DNA from 4 places in the Acinetobacter yuyunsongii genome. Region 3 is predicted to be linked to each of the others. Evidence: predicted binding sites of a transcription regulator. Region 3 holds the regulator's gene; each other region holds the start of a gene.
What was found. The regulator PhoB, encoded in region 3, activates phosphate uptake and scavenging genes when phosphate is short. The targets are predictions, from matches to a motif close to TGTCATNAANCTGTCATAA.

Region 1: a site for PhoB is predicted at 1,209-1,227, ahead of ABLB98_RS06530 (NAD(+) kinase). Genes of this name have one in related genera too.
Region 2: a site for PhoB is predicted at 1,193-1,211, ahead of ABLB98_RS07110 (porin). Genes of this name have one in related genera too.
Region 4: a site for PhoB is predicted at 1,105-1,123, ahead of ABLB98_RS09530 (inorganic phosphate transporter). Genes of this name have one in related genera too.

Annotation. Positions count from the first base shown of each region.
Region 1 covers NZ_CP157435.1:1,367,648-1,369,860, forward strand. The annotation lists gene mrcB (penicillin-binding protein 1B) at 1-1,159, opposite strand, end outside; gene ABLB98_RS06530 (NAD(+) kinase) at 1,394-2,213, shown strand, end outside.
Region 2 covers NZ_CP157435.1:1,488,765-1,490,977, forward strand. The annotation lists gene ABLB98_RS07110 (porin) at 1-1,056, opposite strand, end outside; gene ABLB98_RS07115 (HIT family protein) at 1,308-1,721, opposite strand; gene ABLB98_RS07120 (YARHG domain-containing protein) at 1,809-2,078, opposite strand.
Region 3 covers NZ_CP157435.1:2,855,434-2,857,646, forward strand. The annotation lists gene ABLB98_RS13675 (TetR/AcrR family transcriptional regulator) at 1-378, shown strand, start outside; gene phoB (phosphate regulon transcriptional regulator PhoB) at 630-1,340, shown strand; gene phoR (phosphate regulon sensor histidine kinase PhoR) at 1,349-2,213, shown strand, end outside.
Region 4 covers NZ_CP157435.1:1,978,224-1,980,436, reverse strand. The annotation lists gene metH (methionine synthase) at 1-731, opposite strand, end outside; gene ABLB98_RS09530 (inorganic phosphate transporter) at 1,170-2,213, shown strand, end outside.

The DNA.
Region 1 (2,213 bases), 1.5 Mb from region 3:
CAAGCGTTGTGAAAATTTTCAAGCCTTGATTGGTAATATCACTTTCTTGATATTCTGTACGTAATTGGCGACGTACGATATCAAGGAAATCTGGGAATTTTGCAGGCCCTAAAGTTGGTTTACTCACAATATTTAAAGGACGTGAGATTTCATCTTGATATTCTGTTTCAGATAAATAGCCCATCACCATCATATTGTTTAATACAACATCACGGCGCTTTTTTGCCGCTTCAGGATTACGCCAAGGATTATATAAAGTTGGACCCTGTACTAAACCAACTAAAAAGGCTTGTTGGGAAATATTCAATTCACTCAGAGGTAAACCAAAATAGAATTGTGAAGCTAAGCCATAACCGTTAATTGAGTAATTACCATTTTGACCTAAATTTACTTCATTTAAATAGGCTTCTAGAATTTCATCTTTGCTGTAATGCAGCTCAATCAACAACGCCATAAGTGCTTCATTGACTTTACGTTTGAGCGTTTTTTCTGGTGAAAGATAGAAATTTTTAACTAACTGTTGGGTTAATGTCGAGCCGCCTTGACGTCGACCACCTGTTGCATTACTGACTAAGGCACGTGCTGTACCTCGAATAGAAATACCATGATGGTGATAAAAATTTCGGTCTTCTGTTGAAATTAACGCTTCAATTAGTGTTTTGGGTACTTTATTCAGCTTAATGAGGACACGGTCTTCATTATGTTGTGGATAGATACCACCGATTAATAGAGGTTCTAAACGAGCAATGCCTGTGCTAGAGGGTTTAGTGGAACGAATTTCACCGACTTGACCTTGATTGAAAGCAATCTCAAGCACCTGTTCAGGTTCATTACTATCACCATAGTCAAAACCACGTGTATGAACATACATTTGGTTACCTTGAATGATGTAACTTCCTGACTTTTCATAGTTCGTGGTATTTTTATAGCCCAATAATTTTAATTCTTGGACAAAATTTTCTTGAGTAATAGGGGCGTTCGCATAGATTTCTAATGGACGAGCAAATACCTTGGCAGGAATATCCCAACGCTGACCTTCAAATTTATTGCGAATAATATTATCCAAACGGATCAGATAGATACTAAAGGCAATAAACACACCAATCACTAAAATTGAAAAAATTAGTGCTAGAAAACCAATACCACGTTCACACTTCATAGACTTGCGTTAAAACCGAAACAATGTGAGTAATGATGCGATAGCTTATTGTCATTTTGCAATCATAAAACTGTGAATAAATAGCAACATGCAATAAAAACTTTCAGAAGGTGTTGACATTAATAGTATAAAAAAACAACGAATAGACATTTTTATACTTTTTAATCAATCATCAACGAAAATTTGATTGTTAATGATATGATAGTCAATAGTCGCGGTGGAGCTGAGTTATTCGTGCAAATTTCACATAAATCCTTTCGAAATATTGGTCTAATTGGGCGACCAGATAAGAATTCTGTAGTAGAAACGTTATGTTTAATTCATGATCATTTGATCACTTTAGGCTTAAATCCCGTTTTTGATCAGGAAACAGCCAAACTTGTACCTTATAGTTATGGTCAGACCGTGAGCCGTAATTTATTAGGTGAAGTAGTGGATTTGGTGATCGTTGTGGGTGGCGACGGTTCTTTACTTCATGCGGCACGTGCTTTAGTCAGATACAATACACCCGTTATTGGGATTAACCGTGGTCGACTCGGATTCTTAACTGATATTAAGCCGGCAGAAGCAATTTTTAAACTGGATCAGGTACTACAAGGTCAATTTCAACTCGATCGACGTTTCTTGCTAGAAATGGAAGTTCGCACCAATAACGAAACCATTTATGATGCAATTGCCTTGAATGATGTGGTGTTACACTCAGGTAAATCGGTTCATATGATTGATTTTGAGCTGAGTATTGATGGGCAATATGTTTATCGTCAGCACAGTGATGGTTTAATTGTCTCAACACCAACAGGCTCGACCGCTTATTCGCTTTCAGGCGGTGGACCAATCCTACACCCAAGTATGGATGCGATCGCACTCGTACCAATGCATCCACATACATTATCATCTCGTCCAATCGTTGTCGGTGGGCAAAGTGAGATTAAGATCACCATCCGTGAAAATCGTGTCTTACCGATGGTGAGTGCGGATGGACAACATAGTGTTGCATTAAATGTAGGTGATACGGTGCATATTCGTAAACATCCGTTTAAACTAAGCTTATTAC
Region 2 (2,213 bases), 1.4 Mb from region 3:
CTGGTAATCTGCACCTAAACCATAAAGATCTTGTTTACGATCATCACGCCCATCAGCTTCTGTTTTAGCAGAGATATATTCTGCTTTTAACTTTACTGGTGTAGAAGGGATGATATATGCAGCCGTTACACCAAAAGCATTTTCTTTTAAGCCTTTAAATGAATTATTAGTGACTGTGTCTGGTTTCCCAGTTTCTTTAGTCGTTGTGATGACAGCCACAACATCATCTGTAGGCTTAGCTGTTTGCCATAATGCGCCAAATACCAAACCATCAACACCAATTGGGGTAAAGTCTAAAGAGCCTGTAACACGAACGGCATCAGCATAAACGCCAGTTAAGTTATGTGCACTAAATTTAGTTGCTACAGCACGGTTTGCAGCAACTGCCGCAGCTAAACCGACATCTTTATTTTCATACGTTAAAGATGCTGAAACACCATCACCAAAACCATCACGCGCATCTTTTAAACCATAGTTTGTAACTACAGTTGTTTCTTTAGTAACGCCAGCTGTTGAAGTTGTAGATGTTTTTGTAGTTGCAGATGTTGCTGCATTTTCACCTTGCTGGAACATGATGTTAAATGCTAAACCACCAAGTAATTTCTTATCAGTTTCAAAACCGATTACGTTATTTAAACGATCTTCACCAGCTAAAATAGCAGTCATATCTAGTTCGTTGTGATCGTTGAAAATATCTTGGTTATTTCCAGCAGCAGTTTTTAAGTAAGAATCAAAACGACCAACTTTCAACGTTGCAATACCATCAGCTTTAAGGCCAATGTAACGGTTACGCATACCAAGATCTGTACCATCACCGTCAGTATTTACTTGCCATTCAGCTAAATAAACTGCTGATAAATCATTCGTTAATTTTTCATCACCTTTCACACCAAGACGAGAAGCATTTGAGTTAATTTTTGTTACGCTTTCATCTTTAAAGCCATTTTTGTCGATTTGATCTAAAGTCACATTGAGCTTACCATACAATGTAGGTGCTGCTTGCGCTGCATTCATGGCTAAAGTTGCTACAGTAGCAGCAAGAAGCAATTTTTTCATTGAGATTTCTCCAAACACTTTTTGTAAATGGCTGATGCCTTAGTTACTGTTATAAGCTTGCTTGTGTACATAAAGTTACACAGCTCACTGACTTGTATGCAGTATCGGCAAACTTTGTGACAGATAAGTGAAAGAAAAATGACAGTTTGATGACGATTCATATTTAGTAATAATTATATTTGTTATTGATTTTTATATATTTAATAAATAAAAGTGGGGCGAAAAGCCCCATCGTATAGATAATTTTTTACTTACAGCACTGCTTTAATCTTTTCAGCAAAGGCTTTAATCTTTTCCTGATCACCCATTTGTGCTGCATGACGACCAAGTTCATGAACTGAGCTAGGAATCAAATGGAAGTGCACATGTGGAACTGTTTGCCCAGCAGCAACTCCTGAAAGTTGCATTAGTACGATCCCTTTAGCATCTAAAGCGGTTTCAATTGCTTTAGCTATCTTTTGAACAATTTGAATCGTATAGGCTGCTGCATCAGCAGGTAAATCCATCAAAGTAACAGCAGGTGTTTTAGGAATAACTAAAGCATGACCATCTGCTTGAGGCATAATATCCATAAAAGCGAGGACCTGATCATCTTCATAGATTTTGATTGCAGGTAGTTCGCCTCTTAAGATTCTTGCAAAAATATTTTGGTCATCGTACGCCATGATTAGTCCTTTAATATAATGAGATGAGAAGTTTTGCTTTTCAGACAAGAATAGAAAATAAACTGCTAAGACTTAAAAATAAGGCTTTTATTTGCAATTTAATTCTTTTTGACGCTCTTTAATTTCATCTAAGCGTTGTTGCTCTCTGTCAGAAAATTTAGGCTTTGTTGTATGGCAGTTTTCATTACCATATTTAGCCTTGGCATCTGCATCTTTAAAACAAAATCCTTTCGATGCATAGATGAGATTATAGTCATCTTGCAACTTTTTACATTCTTGTTCTGGTGTAGCTGCTTGAAGGTTAAAACCTGTAAGGCTTACCAATCCAACAAAAACTGCAACCGTAAACTTATTCATGAGGTATTCCTCTAGTTAAAAGGCATGAACTCAAATAAATTAAGAAAATATGTCTATTTTCACGATTTGACTTAAGTTCAACTACTAATATACGGTTTATGAATGAAATTTCAATGAAACTGTATTATTGGAGTG
Region 3 (2,213 bases):
ATGGCTGCACCTGAACCTAAGAATATGGTCACGGCAGGTTTATCCGCATTATTAAGTGCAATTAAAGATGACCCTCGTATGGCACGAATTATTTATATCGATGCCATGTTGGTTCAAGATCTGCATAATCAAGCCACGATTCAGGAAACTTTGACCCAATTTGATCGTATTATTCAAGCATTCATGATGATTACCATGCCAAATGTGCCACAAAGTGGTGAAGAAGTTTCATTAATGGCAACAGGTTTAAATGGATATGTGACGCATATTATTATTCGTTGGGTTTCCGAAGGTTTTAAACAGCCCTTAGAAGATGTGTTATCTGCTTGTTGTGCTGTGTTTTTATCATTTATTGAAACCACCTCACAAAAAAATTAAAATCCTTTTACAGTTTTGTGACGAACAAAATAAAAAGGTTTCGATGGTATTAACCAAATGAATTCATTTGTTTTATTTGCAAACAACTTGTCATGATTTGGTCACTCCTCTGCCTTACAATTGTCACAATTTATTGCTAAAATTCGACTTTATTAAATCTTTTGCAATGATATTGTCATAATTAATCTTTGTAATAAGCCTGTCATAACAACAAAACGGTTCACCGTTACAGATTTTAAGGGTATTGCGCAGTGAAAGATGACTATATTTTAATTGTCGATGATGAGCTACCGATCCGCGAAATGATCCATACCTCTTTGGATATGGCAGGCTTCCAATGTTTACAAGCTGAGGATGCAAAACAAGCGCATCAGATTATCGTCGATCAGCGTCCTGCTCTTATTTTGCTGGATTGGATGCTACCGGGTGGTGTCAGTGGTGTAGATCTATGCCGTCGTCTCAAACGTGATGAAAACTTAGCTGAAATTCCTGTCATCATGCTGACAGCACGTGGTGAAGAAGACCATAAAGTGCAAGGGCTAGATGCGGGTGCAGATGATTACATGACCAAACCATTCTCTACACGTGAATTGGTTTCTCGTATCAAAGCTGTATTGCGTCGTGCAAATGCACTCAGTGGCGAAAAAGTCATTGATGCTAATGGCTTAATGCTTGATCCAGTCAGTCAGCGTGTGAGCTTTGGGAACAGTATTCTCGATATGGGTCCAACCGAATATCGTTTATTGGCTTTCTTTATGACGCACCCTGAACGTGCGTATACACGTGCACAATTACTGGATCAAGTTTGGGGCGGTAATGTCTATATCGAAGATCGTACTATTGACGTGCATATCCGACGTTTACGCAAAGTCTTAGAACCTTTCGGCGTAGATCGTTTTGTACAAACAGTACGTGGCACAGGCTATCGTTTTTCTACACGAGCTGATTTAGCAGCAGGTTAAAATCCTTTATGTATGAACCTTATCCCGTCCCTGAACTGGCACGTGAACATCAACGTTTCCGTCACAGCAATTTATGGACGTTTGCAAAACAAGATCTAAGACTGCTACTTTTTTTCTTATTGATTGCGAGCTTAATTGGATTCGGGGTTGGATACTTTTGGAGCTGTATTTTTGTCGCGTTTGTCGTTTTTTTTATACTCCAACTGCGCTCACTGTATTTAGTCAATGAGTGGATCTCAAATCGTCCCTATGATGTTCCCCCAAATCTAAGCGGTATTTGGGGTGCATTATTATTTAATGTCTATCGAGCGCAGCGACAAGAACGTATCGTTCAAGCCGAAATGGTAGGTTTGATTGATCGTGCTCAATCATCTCTGGTTGCATTAGCGGAAGCTGTCGTTTTGATTGATGACCAACATCAGATTGAATGGTGGAACCCTGCTGCCGAAAAGTTATTAGGCATCAATCCTTTAGATCGCGGACGTAATTTACTGGCTATTTTGCGTCAACCCAGCTTTATTGAATATTTTAATCATATCGATCAAGCACCTGATGGTATCCGTTTACAGGCTCAAATGGACGAAGACCGATATGTGCAAGTCAAGTTAACTCGTTTTGGTGGTGAAAGCCGCTTATTGGTGGCATATGACACTACTCGCGTACATAATCTTGAACAAATGCGTAAAGACTTCGTGGACAACATTTCTCATGAATTACGTACACCGCTCACCGTATTGAGTGGTTATATCGAAACATTTATCGATCAAGATGACATTACTCCTCGCTGGAAACGTGCTTTTACCCAAATGCAGTCGCAAACCAAACGCATGAATGCATTGGTGAATGATTTATTGCTTTTATCCAATTTAGAAA
Region 4 (2,213 bases), 880 kb from region 3:
CAGTTAAAACCAATTGAGAGTAAGTCACCATGACGAACCGAGTTCCAGAACGCTTCTGCGGTTTGACCTGTTAAGGTACGACCAGATGCATCTGTAATAGTGCCTGAGATCATTAACGGCAGTTCATGACCGATTTGCTTGAACACCTCTTTTACCGCAAAGATCGCTGCTTTACAGTTGAGCGTATCAAACACGGTTTCAATCAAAAGAATATCGGCACCACCTTCGATGAGGGCATGTGTCGCTTCAATATAATTTTCTTTGAGTTCATCAAAGGTGATGTTACGGAAAGCAGGGTCATTTACATTGGGTGAAATGGAACAGGTACGAGAAGTTGGACCAAGGACACCTGCTACAAAACGCGGTTTATCTGGAGTTGAGTATTTGTCACAGGCCGCACGCGCTAAACGTGCTGCTTCACGGTTGATCTCTGGGACGAGGTCTTCCATGTGATAGTCCGACATTGAAACACGTGTGCCGTTAAAGCTGTTGGTTTCAATAATATCTGCACCTGCATCCAAATAAGCTTCATGGATGCCTTGAATAATGTGTGGTTGTGTGAGTACCAATAAATCATTGTTGCCTTTTAGGTCTGAGGCCCAATCTGCAAAACGTTCACCACGATAATCTTGTTCTTCTAATTTATGGCGTTGAATCATCGTCCCCATCGCACCATCAATAATTAGGATACGTTGCGCAAGAAGTGATTGTAGGGTGGTAAGCGTGGACATTCAGAAACCCCAGTCGATGATGAAGATAAAAAGCAGGGGCATTGTAACAGAAGCGAACAAAAAGCGCGTATTTTCAGCATCAGGATGATGTAATTCATCCAGTCAGGTTGAAAATGTCATAAAAGCTTCATGAAATTGCAATAATTTCGGTGAATAATGCCTAAAAACACAACGTATATTTCGGAATATGACAAATAAGTTTCACATTTTGTTGTGTTTGTTGCAAAATCAGACAAACAGGTTTTATTGAACTTATTTTTAATTAAGATATTGTTTTTGTTATATAAAAATAAAAATAATCTTGGTTTGAATCAAAAAAAACATAAAAAAATATAAGAAAAATATGAAAATTTGGCTTCATATGACAGTCCTTTGTCATATAATTGTCATAATTTAATTAAACAATACAGAGGATTTTATTATCCTCTTACCGTCTACATGAATTCTAATCTTCCTCCTGTTTCGGATTCACCGCTTGCCAGCTCTACGGCAAAATCGACGAATGTACATGTTCCTACACCGAAATTTTTTATGCCGGTGTTTTTAACAATTATTATTGCAACACTTATTTATATTGGTTTTCAGGTGAGTGCTGACTTAGCGCATGTACCACCTTTGAGTTTATATTCAGTTATTCTTCTATCCACGGCACTTTTCATTGCTTTAGGCTTTGAATTTGTTAATGGTTTCCACGATACAGCCAATGCGGTTGCCACCGTGATTTATACCAATGCATTACCTGCACCTGTTGCAGTGATGTGGGCTGGTTTCTGTAACTTCCTTGGGGTTATGGTCGCGAGTGGTGCTGTTGCTTACGGAATTATTGCATTACTTCCAGTTGAAATGATCATGAATGTCGGCAGTGGTGCTGGCTTTGCTATGGTTTTTGCACTGTTGATTGCAGCGATTCTGTGGAACTTAGGAACTTGGTTCTTAGGTATTCCTGCATCAAGTTCTCATACTTTGATCGGTTCGATCTTGGGTGTGGGGATCATGAATCACTTGTTAAATGCATCAACTGGCGCAACCAGCGGCATTGATATGGATCAAGTCATCAAAGTCGGAAAGGCATTGTTGTTTTCACCTTTGATCGGTTTTGCATTTGCAGCAATTGTATTCTTACTGGTTAAAAAAATCTTTAAGCGCCAATTGGAATTGTTCCAACCTCCTGTTGGTAACAAACCACCACCACCACTTATTCGTGCGATTTTAATCTTTACCTGTACGGGTGTAAGTTTTGCGCATGGTTCAAATGATGGTCAAAAAGGCATGGGCTTAATCATGTTGATTTTGATTGGTTTGGTTCCTTTGGCTTATTCATTGAATAAAAACTTAGATGCTCAACATCTACAATCATTCGAACAGCTTTCGGCTCAAACAGCGACAGTATTGAATGTCAATCAGAATGAATTATCTGATGAAAAAGCTCGCGAAGTTTTGACGAAATTTATTCAAACCAAAGAGCAAACACCTGAAGTTGTT